3 regions of the Pseudomonas sp. B1-22 genome follow, and region 1 is predicted to be linked to each of the others. Evidence: riboswitches for the same ligand, from Rfam matches in the RefSeq annotation. Region 1 holds a riboswitch; each other region holds the start of a gene.
What was found. A riboswitch is a leader RNA that binds a small molecule or an ion and turns the genes downstream of it on or off. The one in region 1 is predicted to bind cobalamin.

Region 1 (5,877 bases):
CTCGGGTAGTCCTCCGGCAACTCGCGCGCCGCCTCGGCGAGCAGTGCCAGGTGCGAATCGCCGCTGCAGAGGATCACCAGCTCGGCGGGCGTCTGGGCCAGGTGGGCGATGCCGTCGTCGGGGACGAAGCCGCCGGGTTGGGTGCGCAGCAGGTGCATGGGCGTGCTCGGTGGTGGCTCTTCGTAGGAGCGAGCTTGCTCGCGAACCAACCTCCGCAGCGGGGCCAGGTTCGCGAGCAAGCTCGCTCCTACACGATCAAGAGAGGGCGGTACGCAGTTCGTTGGCGATGGTGGCCTGGTCCAGTTCCTGGCCAATCACCACCAGGCGGGTGCCGCGGGTTTCATCGCTGCGCCAGGCGCGGTCGAAGTGCTTGTCGAAGCGCTTGCCGACGCCCTGCACCAGCAGGCGCATGGGCTTGCCGGGGATGGCGACGAAGCCCTTGATGCGCAGCACGGCGTGACGCTCGACCAGTGCATTCAGCGCGTCGAGCAGGGCGCGCTCTTCCACTTCCGGCAGGTCGACGTGGAAGGAGTCGAACTCGTCGTGATCGTGGTCTTCATGGCCTTCGTGGTCGTGATGAGTGGGGCGGCTGTCGATGTGCAGCTCGGCCTCGGCGTTCAGGCCCAGCAGCACCGAGAGTGGCAGCTGGCCGGAGTTGGCCTCGACGATCTTCACCGCCGGCGGCAGTTCCTCGGCGACTTCGGCGCGCACACGGGCCAGCGCTTCGGCATCCAGCAGGTCGGCCTTGTTCAGCACCACCAGGTCGGCGCTGGCCAGCTGGTCTTCGAAGAGTTCGTGCAGCGGCGATTCGTGGTCCAGGTTCGCGTCCTGCTTGCGCTGCTCGTCCACCTGCTCGGGGTGGGCGGCGAAGGTGCCGGCGGCCACGGCGGGGCTGTCGACCACGGTGATCACCGCGTCCACGGTGCAGGCGTTGCGGATTTCCGGCCACTGGAAGGCCTGCACCAGCGGCTTGGGCAGGGCCAGGCCGGAGGTCTCGATGAGGATCTGGTCGAGGTCGCCGCGGCGCGCCACCAGCTCGCGCATCACCGGGAAGAATTCTTCCTGCACGGTGCAGCACAGGCAGCCGTTGGCCAGTTCGAAGACGCGGCCGACCGCTTCTTCTTCGCTGCACCCGATGGAGCACTGCTTGAGGATTTCGCCGTCGATGCCCAGCTCGCCGAATTCGTTGACGATCACCGCGATACGGCGGCCTTCGGCGTTATCGAGCATGTGGCGGAGCAGGGTGGTCTTACCGGCACCGAGGAAGCCGGTGACGATGGTGACGGGGAGTTTGGCCAGGGTTTTCATGCGCGCCTCGCAAGCGAAAGTTTGAAGGCGGATGAAGGGCGCGCGCACGGGTTCGCCGCGCAACGAAGGTCGCCACCGGATCACCCCGCCCGGTTGTCTGTTGATAACGAACTCGTTCTGGATCTCGCGAGCTAGAGCCAGGCAAGGCGGAGGATCGCCGGGGACGCGGAGTTGACTGTAGTCACTGAGCAGTCCACGGCGATCTTCCAACGCAGCAGAGCCGACGCGCAGCAGATCGAAAACCAGTCACGAGGCAGGTCTCCTGGCTCACAGCCCTTGATTGTCCTTTCGCCTTCCCGCCGTAGTCGGCAGTGGCGTGTGAAAGAACAGGCTGTTCACAGTTGCGGGGGCAGCCGTGGCGCATCCGAAGATTTCCACGTTCCCTCTTAGCTCCGGCCAGTGCCGGAGAACCTCGAAGGGCAGAAGGCTACGCAGCGATGACGGGGCGGTCAATCGCCGGGGATCGGTTGCCGCGCGGTTGACGCTCGCGGGGCTTCGTGGTCAGCTAGCGCGGTTTCAGGTGTCTCGCGCCGTCGTGCGCGAGGTGAAACGGGAAGCCGGTGCGTCCGCAAGGACAAGTCCGGCGCTGCCCCCGCAACGGTAAGCGATTGAAGGGTCATCGGTAGCCACTGTGCTCGCGCATGGGAAGGCTGACCCGCCCGGCCGCATCGGCCGACATCGCAAGCCCGGAGACCGGCCTGGAATCCTTCGTTTTTGGCAAACCCGCGGTGGGCGGGCGCAGGCCGTGGCGCGACCGATCCGGCGCGTTCGAATGCGTTCAACCTCTGCGTTCTCTACTCAAGTTTCAGAGGGAACGTTCATGTCCAGCAGCATCCTGGCGCAACAGGCGTCGAGCACTTCCATCCCCCTTTCCAAGCGCATCGCCCTGGCCGTCGGCGCCAGCCTGCTCGGTGCGCTGCTGGTGTATTTCGCCGGTTTCTCGCATCTGGAAGCGGTGCATAACGCCGCCCACGATACTCGTCATAGCGCCGGTTTCCCCTGCCATTGACCTCTGTCGGCTGCGCGTAGGCGCGGTCGAGTCGATGCGCCTCTGACTGCTCGTACGAGACGGTCGTGGCATCGCTTTGCCTGGCTCGAGTGACCCCAGAGCTCGGAGAAGGAAAAGGAAAGGAAAAATGATCAAACGTATCGCCCAGACCGCCGGTTTCGCCGGTCTGATCGCGGCGCTGGTGCTGACCGTGGTCCAGCTGCTGTGGGTCTACCCGCTGATCCTCAAGGCGGAAACCTACGAGAAGTCCGAGCCGGCCGCCGTGCTGGTCGAGGAGCACAGCCACGAGCACGCCGAAGGTGCCGTCGCCGGACATCACCATGACTCGGAAGCCTGGGAGCCGGAAGACGGCTGGCAACGCATCCTCTCCACCACCGGCGGCAACCTGGTGGTCGCGGTGGGTTTCGCGCTGATGCTGGCCGGCCTGTTCACCCTGCGCGAGCCGGGCAAGACCTCCGAAGGCCTGCTGTGGGGCCTGGCCGGTTTCGCCGTGTTCACCCTGGCGCCGTCCCTCGGTCTGCCGCCGGAAGTCCCCGGCACCGCGGCGGCGGACCTCGCCCTGCGGCAGACCTGGTGGATCGGCACCGCCGCGTCCACCGCCGCCGGTCTCGCGCTGCTGGTGTTCAGCCGCAACTGGCTGCTGCGTGGCGTCGGCCTCGCGCTGCTGGTGGTGCCCCATGTGATCGGTGCACCGCAACCGGAAGTGCATTCCAGCCTCGCGCCGGAGAGCCTGGCCCATGAATTCATCGTCGCGTCGCTGGTCACCAACGCGGTGTTCTGGGCGGCCCTGGGCCTGGTAGCCGCCTGGCTGTTCCGTCGTTTCGCCCCCTCGGCCTGATTCACCGCTATGCTCGACCCCGCAGCCGGCACGGCCGACTGCGGGGTTTTTCATTCAAGGAGAGTGACGATGACGCTGGTTGCCGGCCTCGGTTGCCGCCGGGGCTGCCCGCTCGATGAGCTACGTGCGCTGCTGCAGGACACCCTGGCAGAAGCCGGGCTCGATGAGTCGAACCTCACGGCGCTGGCGAGCGCCACGCTGAAGGCTGACGAAGAGGGTTTGACCGCCTTGGCTGCGGCCCTCGACTTGCCGCTGGTGCTGTTCACACCGCAGCAACTGGCGGCCTGCGAGAAGCACCTGGACCAGCCCTCGGAAGGGGTGCGCGCGGCTACTGGCAGCGCCAGCATCGCCGAAGCCGCTGCGTTATTGCAGGCCGAAGCCCAGGGCGGCGCCTCCGCGCGCCTGCTGGTGGGCAAGCGCCGCAGCGAGCACGCCACCTGTGCGCTGGCCTTCATCCCCGTCGAATCCGGACAGGAGCAGCCATGACGGTCTACTTCATCGGCGCCGGCCCCGGCGATCCCGAACTCATCACGGTCAAGGGGCAGCGGCTGATCCGCTCGTGCCCGGTGATCCTCTACGCTGGCTCGCTGGTGCCGCCGGCGGTGCTGGACGGGCACAGCGCCGAGCGTGTGGTGAATACCGCCGAGTTGCATCTGGACGAGATAGTCGCGTTGCTGGCGCAGGCCCACGCCGAGGGCAAGGACGTGGCGCGTGTGCACTCGGGCGACCCGTCGCTATATGGCGCCATCGGCGAGCAGATTCGCCATCTGCGCGAGAGCGGCATTCCCTACGAGATCATTCCCGGCGTCACCGCCACGTCGGCCTGCGCGGCGATCCTCGGTTGTGAGCTCACCCTGCCCGACATTTCCCAGACCCTGATCCTCACCCGCTATGCGAGCAAGACGCGGATGCCTGAAGGCGAGTCTCTGGCGGAGCTGGCGCAGCACCGCGCGACCCTGGCGATCCATCTCGGCGTCGGCCAGCTGGCGCACATCATCGCCGAGCTGCTGCCGCACTACGGCGCTGATTGCCCCATCGCGGTGATCCATCGCGCCAGCTGGCCGGACCAGGACCAGGTCACCGGTACCCTCGGCGACATCCTGCCCAAGGCGGAGGCCAAGGGCTTCCGGCGCACGGCGCTGATCCTGGTGGGCAAGGTGCTGGGAGCGGAGGGGTTTGCCGATTCGTCGCTGTACAGCGCGGGGCATGCGCATCTGTATCGCCCGTAGGGGAATGTCCTTGTAGGAGCGCCCCATGGGCGCGATCGCGGGCATGGCCCGCTCCTACGAAGAATGGCTCAGGCCCGCCACTCATCCGAGCGCGGCAGCATCCCGCGCCGCAGGTACCAGCGCACCCACAGGTGCACGCCAAGCGCGGCGCACACCGTCAGCAGGATCATCAGGCCTTCCGTATCCATGGCAGCTTCCCTCGTCCGGGTTCCTGCCTGACAGACTATTCCTGCGACAACTTGCCGCACAGGTACAGAAGGTTTCCGAATGTGCGGATCAGTTCTTCAGCACTTGCCCTACAAGGAGTGAATGATCCGCCCGAGGGTTTCCATGGCCTGTTCGCTACGGGTTGTCCACGGATGGCCATAGTTCAGGCGCAGGCAGTGGCCGAAGCGTCTGGTGGCGGAGAAGATCGGTCCCGGCGCGAGGCTGATGCCCTGGGCATGAGCGAGCTGGAACAGCTTGAGCGCGTCGATGTGCTCGGGCAGTTCCAGCCACAGGAAGTAGCCGCCGCTGGGGCGGGTGACGCGGGTGGCGGCGGGGAAGTGCCGGGCCACGGCGGCGAGCATCGCGTGCTGCTGGCTTTCCAGGGCGTGGCGCAGCTTGCGCAGGTGGCGGTCGTAGCCGCCATGCTGCAGATAGTCGGCGATGGCCGCCTGGGCCGGCACCGAGGCGGACAGGCTGGTCATCAGCTTGAGCCGCTCGATCTGCTCGGCGTAGCGCCCGCCGGCGACCCAGCCGACCCGGTAGCCCGGCGCCAGGCTCTTGGAGAAGGAACTGCAGTGCATCACCAGCCCTTCGCTGTCGAAGGCCTTCACCGGCTTGGGCGCCTGGGCGGCGAAGTACAGTTCGGCGTAGACGTCGTCCTCGATCAGCGGCACCTGGTGCCGGGCCAGCAGGGCGGCGAGGGCGCGTTTCTTGTCCTCGGCCATGCTCGCGCCCAGCGGGTTCTGGAAGTTGCTCATGAACCAGCAGGCCTTGATCGGCAGGCGCGCGAGGCTGTCGGTCAGCACATCCAGATCGATGCCTTCGCGCGGGTGCACGGGGATTTCCACCGCCTTGAGTTTCAGGCGTTCCAGCACCTGCAGGCTGGCGTAGAAGGCCGGCGCCTCGATGGCCACCAGGTCTCCCGGCTGGGTAACCACCTGCAGGCAGAGGTTCAGCGCTTCCAGCGCGCCGTTGGTCACCACCAGTTCCTCCACCGGCAGCGGCATGCCGCCGACCATGTAGCGCAGGGCGATCTGCCGGCGCAGCGCGTGGCTGCCGGGGGCGAGGTCGGCGACCACCGAGCGCGGGTCCATGTCGCGCACGGCGTGGGCCATGGAGCGCGCCAGGCGCGGCAGGGGGAACAGCTCCGGCGCCGGGAAGGCCGAGCCGAAGGGCACGGTGTCCGGGTCCTTGATCGAGCTGAGCACTGAGAACACCAGTTCGCTGACGTCCACCTCGGTGGTCTGCGCGTCGTGGCGGGCGATGTCCGGCTCGGCCAGGGCGCG
Region 2 (5,877 bases), on a different contig from region 1:
CCCAAGGCCATCGTGACGATCCACGACGTGGATAACGACCAGGAGCTGGAGGGCGAGAGCCCCTACCATTGCCACAAGTGAAGGCGCGGCCTGCTCCCGGTAGGCGAAACCTGTGATGAAGGCCCGCTAGCTCGGGCCGGGATCATTGGCCGGGCTTGGCTGGCTGCGCGATCTTCTGCGCCTGCCCCTGCTGCAACGTCCACTCCACCACCTGCGCGGCGAGCTGGTCGCTGGCTTTGCCGAAGGCGCTGACCACTTCCGCGACCTGTTTGCCGTCCACCGGCTGGCGGACCTCGAAGCTGCGCGAGGCAACGATGCGCTGGCCGAGGGTGCGCACCAGGCGCGCTTCGTAGCGGATGTGTACGACCGGTTTGCCGCCCTGGTACTCGCTCTGGAAGGCGCGCAGTTCGCCGGTGAGGTCGAGGTCGGCCTGCAGGCTGGATTCGTCGCTGCTCAGGGCGTGGATGCTGCCGTTGGCGGTGAAGGCGTCGAGCAGGCGGTCGCGCAGCAGTCCGGGGGCGCGGTTGGCCCAACGTGCCCCTTGGTAGCTGCTGATCTGGTTGCCTTGGGGGATCACCGCGATGCGGTTGCTGTCCAGCGCGAGGCTCGCGCTGGGCGCGCTGACCCGCAGCGACCAGTCCAGCGTGGCGCTGCTGTGTGTCGGCTGCTGGGCCGCCGGCAGCAGGTAGAAGTCCGGGGTTTCCGCTTCCGGGAGGATCGAGCAGGCGCTGAGCAGTCCGAGCAGGGCGGCGACGCCGAGCAGGCGGGGTAGGGCGGTCATGGCTGGAACTCCTTGTTGCGTTCGCGGCCGAGCAGGTAGCCGGCGGGGTTTTCCTGCAGGCGGCGGGTGACGCCGCGCAGGTCCTCCAGGGTGGAGCGCAGCTCGCGCACCGCCGGGCCGATTTCGCCCAGTCCATTGAGGCCGCCGTTCACCGAGTCGTAGTTGTTGTTGAGCAATTGCTCGACCCGCTCGCTGCTGGCGCGCAGAGCGGCCAGGGTCTTCTGGGTGTCGTCGAGGATGGCCGGGCCACGGCTGCCGAGAGTCTGGTTGGCGCGTTCAAGCAGTGCGCTGGCGTTGGCCAGGGTGATGCGTGCCTGCTCGCTGGCGGCGGCCAGCTGCTTGACGGTCTGGCGGATGTCGTCGCGCTGTTCGGCAATCACGCTGGTGGCCTGGTCGATGTGATCGAGGGTTCGGCTGATGTGGTCGACGTTTTCCTGGGAGAACAGGCGGCTTGTGTTGGTGAGCAGGTTGTTGATGTTTTCGGCAATGTCTCCGCCATTGGCCAGGAACTTGGCCAATGGCGAAGGGATGGTCTTGATCACCGGGATGCTGCCGTCCTTGCTCACCAGTGGCGGGCTGTTCTGGGCGGTGCTGGAGAGCTGGATGATGGCCTGGCCGGTGACGCCGGTGAGTGCCAGCTTGGCGCGGGTGTCTTCGCGGATCGGCGTGCTTTCGTAGACGCGGATGCGCGCACTGACCTTGCTCGGGTCGTTCGGGTCCAGGCGCAGGGACACCACGTCGCCCACGCGGATGCCGCTGTACTGCACGGAGCCGCCTTCGGAGAGGCCGCTCACCGCTTCGTTGAAGATCACGTCGTAGTACTTGAACTTCTGGTCGTTGCTCGACTGCGCCAGCCACAGGGCGAATAGCAGCGCGCCAATCGAGACGAGCAGGGTGAACAGGCCGATCAGCACGTGATGGGCACGGGTTTCCATTCAGCTTTCCTCCCGCAGGTGCTCGGTGGCCTGCAGCGCGGCGCGGCCCCGGGGGCCGTGGAAGTAGTCCTGCACCCACGCGTCGTTGGTCTCGGCTACCTGTTCCAGCGGCCCCACCACCAGCACGCGCTTCTGCGAGAGCACGGCGACTCGGTCGCAGATGGTGTAGAGGGTGTCCAAGTCGTGGGTGACCAGGAACACGGTGAGGCCGAAGGCGTCGCGCAGGGTCAGGATGAGTTGGTCGAAGGCCGCCGCGCCAATGGGGTCGAGGCCGGCGGTGGGTTCGTCGAGGAACAGGATGTCCGGATCCAGCGCCAGGGCGCGGGCCAGGGCGGCGCGCTTGACCATGCCGCCGGAGAGTTCGGCCGGGTACTTGGCACCGGCGTCCGGCGGCAGGCCGGCCAGCGATATCTTCACCTTGGCCATGAACTCGGCATCGCTGCGCGACAAGCCGGCGTGCTCGATCAGCGGCAGGCAGATGTTCTCGCTGACGGTCAGCGAGGAGAACAGCGCGCCGTTCTGGAACAGCACGCCGAAGCGGCGTTCCAGCTTCGAGCGTTTCGGCGGCGGCAGCTCCAGCAGGTTCTGGCCGAAGACTTCCACGCGGCCTTCGCTGGGCTGGCGCAGGCCGATGATGCTGCGCAACAGCACGGACTTGCCGGTACCCGAGCCGCCGACCACGCCGAGGATTTCGCCCTTCATCACGTCGAGGTCGAGGTGCTCGTGCACGGCATGGCTGTCGAAGCGGTTGGCCAGGTCGCGGACGACGATGATCGGTTCGCTCACCAGCCCATCTCCATGAAGAACAGGGCGAACACCGCATCCAGCAGGATCACCACGAAGATCGACTGGACCACGCTGGAGGTGGTGTGCTCGCCCACCGACTGCGCGCTGCCGCTGACGCGGAAGCCTTCCAGGCAGCCGATCACGGCAATGAGGAAGGCGAACACCGGGGCTTTGACGATGCCGACCAGGAAGTGCTGCACGGCGATGTCGTTCTGCAGCATGTAGAGGAACATGCGCGGCGAGATGTCCAGGCTCAGGGCGCAGACCACGCCGCCGCCGAAGATGCCGGACATCATGGCCAGGAAGGTCAGCAGCGGCAGGGTGAACAGCAGGGCGAGCACCCGTGGCAGCACCAGCAGCTCGACCGGGTCCATGCCCTGGGCCTGGATCGCGTCGATCTCCTGATTGGCCTTCATCGAGCCGATCTGCGCGGTGAAGGCGCTGGCGGTGCGGCCGGCGAGGAGGATGGCGGTGAGCAGCACGCCGAACTCGCGGAGGAAGGCGAAGCCGACCAGGTCGACGGTGTAGATCGCCGCGCCGAACTTCTTCAGCACCGTGGCGCCGAGGAAGGCCACCACCGCGCCGACCATGAAGGTGAGCAGGGCGACGATGGGCACGGCGTCCAGGCCGGTCTGCTCCATGTGCGCGGCCAGCGAGGTGAGCCGCCAGCGGCGCGGGCGCAGCAGCGTGCGTGCCAGGGTCTGCAGGGTCAGGCCGATGAAGCCGAGCATGCCGACCACATGGCCGCGCACGGCGATGGTGGCGATGCCGATGCGTTCGAGGATGTCGACGATGGCATTGCCCGGCGGCGGCTTGCGTTCGTCCAGCCGGCACTGGGTGATGGCGCCGCCCACGGCGCGCAGCAGCGCCAGGCGCTCGGCGGGCAGGTTGTGGGTGATCTGTTCGAGCTGGCCCATGCGCGCGCCGCCGATGACGTCGGCGAGCAGCGCCGCACCGGCGGTATCCAGGGCGCCCAGGCCGCTGAAGTCCAGCTCGGCGGGTTGGTCGCCGTGGCGTACGTTGGCGACCTGGGATTCCAGGCTACTGAAATGCGCCAGCGTCCAGTCGCCGCTGACGCGCATCAGCGATGGGCTGGATTGGGGATCGAGCTGGAGCTGGCCGGGCTGTGCAGTCGTCGTCATGTCTCGCATTCTAGCGAGTTTCTGCCGTGCCTCCACTGGACTTGTGTTTCTCCTTTTGGGCGCTCTGGATCGGGCCTTGGCGACGGCCGCGACAGTCTGTTCAATTGACGCCCCAGGCCGCGAGCCTCTAAGCTGCGCGCCTGCTTCAGGTGCCCCCGGCGTGAGTCGGGGGTGAAACAGGGAAGCCGGTGAATTCGGACCTCAGGGTTCGACCATTCCGGCGCTGCCCCCGCAACGGTAAGCGAGCATCGAGCCGCATTTCGCCACTGTGCCATCGGCATGGGAAGGCGCGGTTTCCGGAGCCTGTCACGGCCCCACTCGCAAGCCCGGAGACCGGCCTGCTGCACGCCATGGCATCGCGGGAGGCGCTGCCGATCGCTCCGGCCGGCCTGTGCTGCCGGGGCGTTCCCGTCCTCCGCCTGCCCTTTCGGGTCAGAGCCGCGCGGGTGAGAGCGGCGGAGTGAGTTCACGTGAAGCATTACCTCTATTGGCCGACGGCGCTGGCGCTGGGCGGCTTCTCCTGTATCGGCCTGGCGGCCGGTGAAACGCCGCTGGCGCTCGACGACCAGCTGGTGACGGCCACCCGCACCGAACAACCCGCCGGGCAGAGCCTCGCCTCGGTGAGCGTGCTGGACCGTGCCGATATCGAACGCGTCCAGGCACAGTCGGTGCCCGACTTGCTGCGGCGCCTGCCGGGCATCTCCCTGAGCAGCAACGGCGGCCCCGGCAAGGCCACCAATCTCTACATGCGCGGTAGCGAATCCGACCATGTGCTGGTGCTGATCGATGGCGTCAAGGCCGGTTCGGTGTCCTCCGGCGGTGCGTCGCTGCAGGACCTGCCGGTGGAGCTGGTCGAGCGCATCGAAGTGGTGCGCGGGCCGCGCTCCAGCCTGTATGGCTCCGAGGCCATCGGCGGGGTAATCCAGATCTTCACCCGCCAGGCTGTGGAGCAGGGCTTCAAGCCCTGGGCCTACGCTGGCGCGGGCAGCCAGAGCACCTACGAAGGCAGCGCCGGAGCCTCGGCCGGCAATGGGCGCGGCTGGTTTGCCCTCGGCGTGTCGAGCCTGGACACCGCCGGCATCGATGCCAAGGCCAACGGCGCCAACGGCCACGAGCCGGACAGCGACGGCTACCGCAACCTCTCGGGTTCCCTGCGTGCGGGCTACCGTTTCGACAGCGGCCTGGAGCTGGACGGCAGCCTGTTGCAGACCGACTTCCACAATGACTTCGACACGGTGAACAGCCGCCGCACCCAGGGCTTCGATGCCTACAACGATGGCGTGCAGCGGGTGATCGGCGGCCGTGCGCGCTTCGTCCCACTGGAGCCCTGGCGGGTAAGCCTGTCCGCCGGGCGCAGCGAGGACGACTCCGACGCCTATCAGGACGGCGCCTTCTACTCGCGCTTCGACAGCCGCCGCGACACCGCGTCCTGGCAGAACGACCTGGACCTCGCCCCAGGCCAGACCCTGACCCTGGGCTACGACTGGCAGCAGGACGAGCTGAGCAGCTCCACCGACTACGCGGTGACCTCCCGCGACAACCGCGGCACCTTCGCCCAGTACCTGGGCAGCGTAGGGCGCCATGACTGGCAACTGAGCCTGCGCCACGACGACAACCAGCAGTTCGGCAGCCGCAACACCGGCAACCTCGCCTGGGGCTATGCGCTGACCGACGCCGTGCGCGCTTTCGCCAGCTACGGCACGGCCTTCAAGGCGCCGACCTTCAACGAACTCTATTACCCCGGCTACGGCAACCCCGACCTGGACGCGGAAACCTCGCGCAGCCTGGAAGTTGGCGTGGATGGTCGCCACGATTGGGGGCATTGGGCGGTGAACCTGTACCGCACCATGATCGACGACCTGATCGCCTACGACTCGGCTTTGCGCGCTCCGGACAACATCGACCAGGCGCGCATACGCGGCATCGAATTGCAATTGGGCAGCCAGTGGCACGACTGGGTGTGGAACGCCAATGCCAGCCTGCTCGACCCGGAAAGCCGTGCCAGCGGCAGCCGTGGCAACGACCTGCCGCGCCGTGCCCGGCAATTGTTCAACCTGGACCTCGGCCGGCGCTTCGACGCGCTGAGCCTGGGCGCCAGCCTGCATGCCGAGGGCCATCGCTACGACGACCTGGCCAACCGCAATCGCCTGGGCGGTTTCGCTACGCTGGACCTGCGCGGCGAATACCAACTGAACCCGGAATGGCGCCTGCAAGCTCGCCTGAGCAACCTGTT
Region 3 (5,877 bases), 110 kb from region 1:
GCGCCACGTGCACTCGATGCACGGCTACTTCCTGCGCCCGGGGGACGCGAGCAAACCGGTCGTCTACCAGGTCGACCGCGTGCGCGATGGCGGCACCTTCAGCACCCGCCGCGTCACCGCGATCCAGAAGGGCCAGCCGATCTTCGCCCTGAGCACCTCGTTCCAGACCGACGAGGGAGGCTTCGAGCACCAGATCAGCATGCCCGACGTGGTCGGCCCGGAAAACCTGCCCACCGACACCGAACTCAAGCGGCGCAGCGCCGAGCAGTTCCCCGAGCTGATCCGCGACAAGCTGCTGTACCCCAAGCCCATCGAGATCCGCCCGGTCACCCAGAACGATCCTTACGACCCGCTGGTCGGCGAGCCGATCAAGTACCTCTGGCTGCGCGCCGACGGCAAGCTGCCGGACGTGCCGGCGCTGCACAAGTACATCCTCGCCTACGCCTCGGACTTCGGCTTCCTCACCACCTCGCTGCTGCCCCACGGCCGCTCGGTGTGGCAGAAGGACATGCAGGTCGCCACCATCGACCATTCCGTGTGGTTCCACCGCGACCTGCGCGCGGACGAGTGGCTGCTCTACGCTATCGACAGTCCGTGGGCCGGCAACGGCCGTGGCTTCGTGCGCGGCAGCGTGTTCAACCGTGACGGCCAGCTGGTGGCTTCGGCGACCCAGGAAGGCCTGATCCGCCACCGCGAGGACTGGTCGTGAGACTCGACGAAATCCGCCACTGGGTGTTCGACATGGACGGCACCCTGACCCTGGCGGTGCACGATTTCCCGGCGATCAAGCGGGCCCTGGGGATTCCCCAGGAGCACGACATCCTCTCGCACCTTGCGGCATTGCCAGAGGACGAGGCGGCGGCCAAGCATGCCTGGCTGCTGGAGCACGAACGCGAGCTGGCGGTGGCCTCCACCGCCGCGCCCGGTGCGGTGGCGCTGGTGCGCGCGCTGCATGGCGTGGGCTATCGACTGGGCATCCTGACCCGCAATGCCCATGAACTGGCATTGATCACTCTGGAGGCCATCGGCATTGGCGATTGCTTCGCCACCGAGGACGTTCTCGGCCGTGGCGAGGCCGATCCGAAGCCCAGCCCGGACGGCTTGCTGCGTTTGGCGGCGCGCTGGGACGTGGCGCCGCAGCGGATGCTGATGGTCGGCGACTACCGCTTCGACCTCGACTGCGCCCGCGCGGCCGGGGCGCACAGTGCGCTGGTGAACCTGGCAGAGAACCCCTGGCCGGAGCTGACCGACTGGCACGCGCAGGATTGCGCGGAGCTGGGGCGGATGGCGGGCGTTCTGGTGTAGGCCCGGATACCGATATCCCCTGTAGGAGCGCCCCATGGGCGCGAATCGCGGGCATGGCCCGCTCCTACAGGTTGAGTCCGGTGTCATGTTGTTGGGCTATCGGCGGATAACCTGTTCCAGGTTTGCGCCCTACGGTTAACGACTTCCGCGCCATTGTTCCCCGTAGGAGCGCCCCATGGGCGCGATTCGCGGGCATGGCCCGCTCCTACAGATGTTGGATATTGCGTAGGAGCGGACTCCGTCCGCGATCGGTATCCGGCCGCGCCGGATCATCGCGGATAAATCCGCTCCTACGCGCGGGCCGGGCTTCGGAGCACCCTTCGGAGTCCCGGCGTGGAGCCTTACAGCTCCGGCGTCCAGGTCACCGCCAGCAGCGCGGTGCGGCCCGGCTCCTGGTACGGGCGCGCTTCACCCATGAAGTCCATCGGACTGGTCGGCCGCAGGTAGTCGCCCAGGGTGTAGTCGCGGTCCAGTGCGTTATCCAGCTTCAGGTCGAAGCGCAGTTCGTTGCTGGCCAGCCAGCTGGTGCGCAGGTCGAGCACGCCGTAGCCGGCGAGTTCGCGGGTGTTGGCCGCGTCGTCGTAGCGCTGGCTGACCGCGCGCCAGGAACCGCCGACGCCGTAGGCGCCGAACTGGCGGTCGAGGTCCAGGCTCAGGGTGCGGCGCGCGCGGTAGGGCAGGGTGTGGCCGGTGTCGCGGTCGCGCGGGTCGATCAGGCTCAGGCCCAGGTTGGCCTGCCAGCCTAGTACCTCGCGGGCGACGCTGGCCTCGAAGCCGTCGATGCGCGCCTTGGCGATGTTCTCCGGCTGGTTGCTGGCGCTGTCCCAGGCGATCAGGTCGTCGACTTCGGTGCGGTACAGCGAGGCCTCCAGCTGGGTGCCGGAGAAGTCGCCGCGCCATTGCAACTCGTAGGTCTTTGACGTCTCGGCCTTGAGGTTGGGGTTGCCCGCGCCGGGGTAGTAGAGGTCGCTGAAGGTCGGTGCGCGGAAGCCTTCGCCGTAGCTGGCGATCCAGCTCTGGTGGTCGCCCACCGGCAGGCTGAAGGCGGCGTTCCAGCTGTTCTGGGTGCCGTAGGCCTGGTTGTCGTCGTGGCGCAGGCCGAGCTCGGTACCGAAGGATTCGCCCTTGAAGCTGTGCTGGGCGAAGACGGCGTGGTTCTCGCGACTGTCTTCGGCGAACACGGTGCTGCCGTCGACCTTGTCTTCATACCAGTCGGCGCCCAGCGCCAGTTGGTTGGCCGCGTCCAGCTGTAGGCGGTTGATCCAGCTCGCCGAGTGGCGGGTGGTTTCCAGGGAACCGTTGTTCCAGCTGTCGGCGGCGCCCACGGCCTTGTTGCGGTCGAAGCTGCGGCCCAGCTCCAGGCGGCTGCCCCAGATGTCGGTCAGCTGGCCGTCGAGGTAGGCGCTGTAGCTGCTGACGCGGAACTCGTCGCGGGGAGAACCCGGCTCGAAGTTGTAGGCGTCGTCGTACTCGTTCTTGCCGCGCTGGTCGTTGAGGTTCAGGCCGGCTTTCCAGTCCTCGTTGAGGCGGTGGTTGAGGTTCAGGTGCACGGCCTTGTTGCGCTGGGCGTCGTCGTCGCTGTCGGCGCCGACGTTGTCGCTGGTGCGGTCCCAGCCATCGCTCTCGTCGAGACTGCCACCCAGGCTGTAGGTGGTGCGCTCATCGCCGCCGGAGAGGTTCACGCTGCGCTCGAAGGTGCCGTGGCTGCCGGCGGCAAGGCGCACTTCCGGGTGCAGCCCGGCTTCGCCGTGGCGGGTGAATATCTGGATCACGCCGCCGATGGCATCGGCGCCGTACAGCGAGGAGCGCGGACCGCGGGTCACTTCCACGCGCTCGATGTTGTCGATGCTCAGGTAGTCCAGGCGGGCGATGCCGCTGCTGGCCGAGGCGATGCGCTGGCCGTCGACCAGCACCAGGGTCTGCGCGGTGCTGGTGCCGCGCACGGAATACGAGATTACGCCGCCGGAGCTGCCGATCTGTACGCCGGGCACGCGCTTGAGCAGCTCGGGCACGCTGCGCACCTGCAACTGCTCGATCTCCTTGCGGGTGAACACGCTGTTGGCGGACGTCGCCTGGATGCGCGGCTGGGCCTGGCGGCCGGAGGTGATCACCAGCGCCGGCATGGCATAGATATCGCCAGTCGGAACGCTGGCGTCGGCCAAGGCCAGGCCGGGCAGCAGGCCGGTGGCCAGGGCGAGTCGGGTCAGTTTCATGGAACGTCCTCAAAAGCGGGCGGATGACTTTCGAGGAGGGCGTGGCAAGGGCGGCAGACCGCACTTGACGGTGCGGCCCTCCGCAACACCTGTCGGGGCGTACGAGGGCGGTCTCCGGGCTGCCGACGCTCACGCCTGCGGCCTTCCCATGCGGATGCACAGTGGCGGTTCGCAGCGCGGCAGGCCGGGGCCTGCGGTCGGTTACCGTTGCGGGGGCAGCGCAGGTCTTTCACCTGCTTCCCGTTACCTCGAACGAAAACGGGCGCACCTTACTCAGGTGCGCCCGTCACTGGCAATACTCCGGGAGAGGCATGCGCTCAGCGGTTGCCGAGCGCCTCCAGGCGAGCGCTCACCGAGCGTTCGATGCCGGTGGCGTCAAGACCACACTCGGCGAGCATCTGCGCCGGCTTGGCATGCTCGACGTAGTAGTCCGGCAGGCCCAGGTGCAGGACTGGCTGCAGGATGTTTTCGCGGGCGAGGAACTCGCTGACGGCGGCGCCGGCGCCACCCATCACCGCGTTTTCCTCGAGGGTCACCAGCAGTTCGTGGCTGGCGGCCAACTGGCGCACCAGTGCCTCGTCCAGCGGCTTGACGAAGCGCATGTCGGCGACCGTGGCGTCGAACTGCTCGGCGACCTTCAGCGCTTCCGCCAATTGCACGCCGAACACCAGGAAGGCGACCTTGCCGGCCTTGCCTTCGCGGCGCAGCACGCCCTTGCCGATCTCCACCGGTTCCAGCGCCGCCTCGATGGTGGCGTTGGGGCCGGTGCCACGCGGGTAGCGCACCGCCGCCGGGCCTTCGAAGTGATGGCCGGTGGTGAGCAGCTTGCGCAGTTCGTTCTCGTCGCTGGGGGTCATCACCAGCATGCCGGGGATGCAGCGCAGGTAGGAGAGGTCGAAGCTGCCGGCGTGGGTCGGGCCGTCTTCACCCACCAGACCGGCGCGGTCGATGGCGAACAGCACGTCGAGGTTCTGCACCGCGACGTCGTGGATCAGCTGGTCGTAGCCGCGCTGCAGGAAGGTGGAGTAGATCGCCACCACCGGCTTGGCGCCGTCGCAGGCCATGCCGGCCGCCAGGGTCACGGCGTGCTGCTCGGCGATGGCGACGTCGAAGTAACGGTCCGGGAACTTGTCGGCGAAGGCCACCAGGTCGGAGCCTTCCTTCATCGCCGGGGTGATGCCGACCAGGCGCGGGTCCTGGGCTGCCATGTCGCACAGCCACTGGCCGAACACGCTGGAGTACTTGGGTCCGGACGGCTTCTTCGGTTCCGCCGGGGCCTTGATCGGCTCCAGCTTGGTGATGGCGTGGTAGCCGATCGGGTCGACCTCGGCCGGGCCGAAGCCCTTGCCCTTCTTGGTCACCACATGGAGGAACTGCGGGCCGTCCAGGTCGCGCATGTTGCGCAGGGTGGCGATCAGGGTCGGCAGGTCATGGCCGTCGATGGGGCCGACGTAGTTCCAGCCCAGCTCTTCGAACAGGGTACCGGGGACCAGCATGCCCTTGGCGTGTTCCTCGACCTTGCGCGCGATCTCCCAGGCGCCGGGCAGGCGCGAGAGGATCTTCTTGCTGCCCTCGCGCATGCTCGAATAGGTGCGGCTGGAGATGATCTTGGCCAGGTAATTGGAAAGGCCGCCCACATTCTTGGAGATCGACATGTCGTTGTCGTTGAGGACCACCAGCATGTTGGCCTTCACGTCCGACGCGTGGTTGAGCGCCTCGAAGGCCATGCCGGCGGTCATTGCGCCGTCGCCGATCACCGCCACCGACTTGCGGCCCGAGCCCTGCATGCGCGCGGCGATGGCCATGCCGAGGGCGGCGCTGATGGAGGTGCTGGAGTGGCCGACGCCGAAGGTGTCGTACTCGCTCTCCGAGCGGCGGGGGAAGGCGGCCAGGCCGTCCTTCTGGCGCAGGGTGCCCATGCGCTCGCGGCGGCCGGTGAGGATCTTGTGCGGGTAGGCCTGATGGCCCACGTCCCACACCAGCCGGTCGTCCGGGGTGTCGAAGACGTAGTGCAGGGCGACCGTCAGTTCGATCACGCCGAGCCCTGCGCCGAAGTGGCCGCCGGTCTGGCCGACGCTGTACAGCAGGTACTGGCGCAGTTCGTCAGCGAGGGTCAGCAGCTCCGCCTCGCCCAGCCGGCGCAGCTCGACCGGCGTGCTGGCGCGGTCGAGCAGGGGCGTGGCAGGGCGCTCGCGGGGAATCTCGTGGAACGTCGTGGGCATCAGGCTGATCGTTATGAGAAGGCAAAGATGCGGCAGTTTACCCGAAGCGCCCGATTGCCCCAAGCAACGTGGGGCCAATCCTTTTGCTGACCGGATAGTCGGGGTGTCGCCCGGAAGCTGTGCTGAAATCGTCGCCA

Region 2: another riboswitch for cobalamin. It lies ahead of btuB (TonB-dependent vitamin B12 receptor); the one in region 1 lies ahead of ACQ5BL_RS24665 (CbtB domain-containing protein).
Region 3: another riboswitch for cobalamin. It lies ahead of ACQ5BL_RS24105 (TonB-dependent receptor domain-containing protein); the one in region 1 lies ahead of ACQ5BL_RS24665 (CbtB domain-containing protein).

Annotation. Positions count from the first base shown of each region.
Region 1 is NZ_JBCHVH010000006.1:575,221-581,097, reverse strand. Features, by position in the region: gene cobN (cobaltochelatase subunit CobN) at 1-158, opposite strand, end outside; gene cobW (cobalamin biosynthesis protein CobW) at 256-1,308, opposite strand; cobalamin riboswitch at 1,544-1,738, opposite strand; cobalamin riboswitch at 1,810-2,024, shown strand; gene ACQ5BL_RS24665 (CbtB domain-containing protein) at 2,129-2,317, shown strand; gene ACQ5BL_RS24660 (CbtA family protein) at 2,445-3,155, shown strand; gene ACQ5BL_RS24655 (cobalamin biosynthesis protein) at 3,225-3,641, shown strand; gene cobM (precorrin-4 C(11)-methyltransferase) at 3,638-4,384, shown strand; gene mapR (GntR family transcriptional regulator MpaR) at 4,681-5,877, opposite strand, start outside.
Region 2 is NZ_JBCHVH010000001.1:300,767-306,643, forward strand. Features, by position in the region: gene ACQ5BL_RS01410 (hypothetical protein) at 1-81, shown strand, start outside; gene ACQ5BL_RS01415 (ABC-type transport auxiliary lipoprotein family protein) at 143-781, opposite strand; gene ACQ5BL_RS01420 (MlaD family protein) at 778-1,716, opposite strand; gene ACQ5BL_RS01425 (ABC transporter ATP-binding protein) at 1,717-2,502, opposite strand; gene ACQ5BL_RS01430 (ABC transporter permease) at 2,499-3,644, opposite strand; cobalamin riboswitch at 3,775-4,000, shown strand; gene btuB (TonB-dependent vitamin B12 receptor) at 4,115-5,877, shown strand, end outside.
Region 3 is NZ_JBCHVH010000006.1:467,398-473,274, reverse strand. Features, by position in the region: gene tesB (acyl-CoA thioesterase II) at 1-709, shown strand, start outside; gene ACQ5BL_RS24110 (HAD family hydrolase) at 706-1,305, shown strand; gene ACQ5BL_RS24105 (TonB-dependent receptor domain-containing protein) at 1,647-3,518, opposite strand; cobalamin riboswitch at 3,611-3,794, opposite strand; gene dxs (1-deoxy-D-xylulose-5-phosphate synthase) at 3,836-5,740, opposite strand.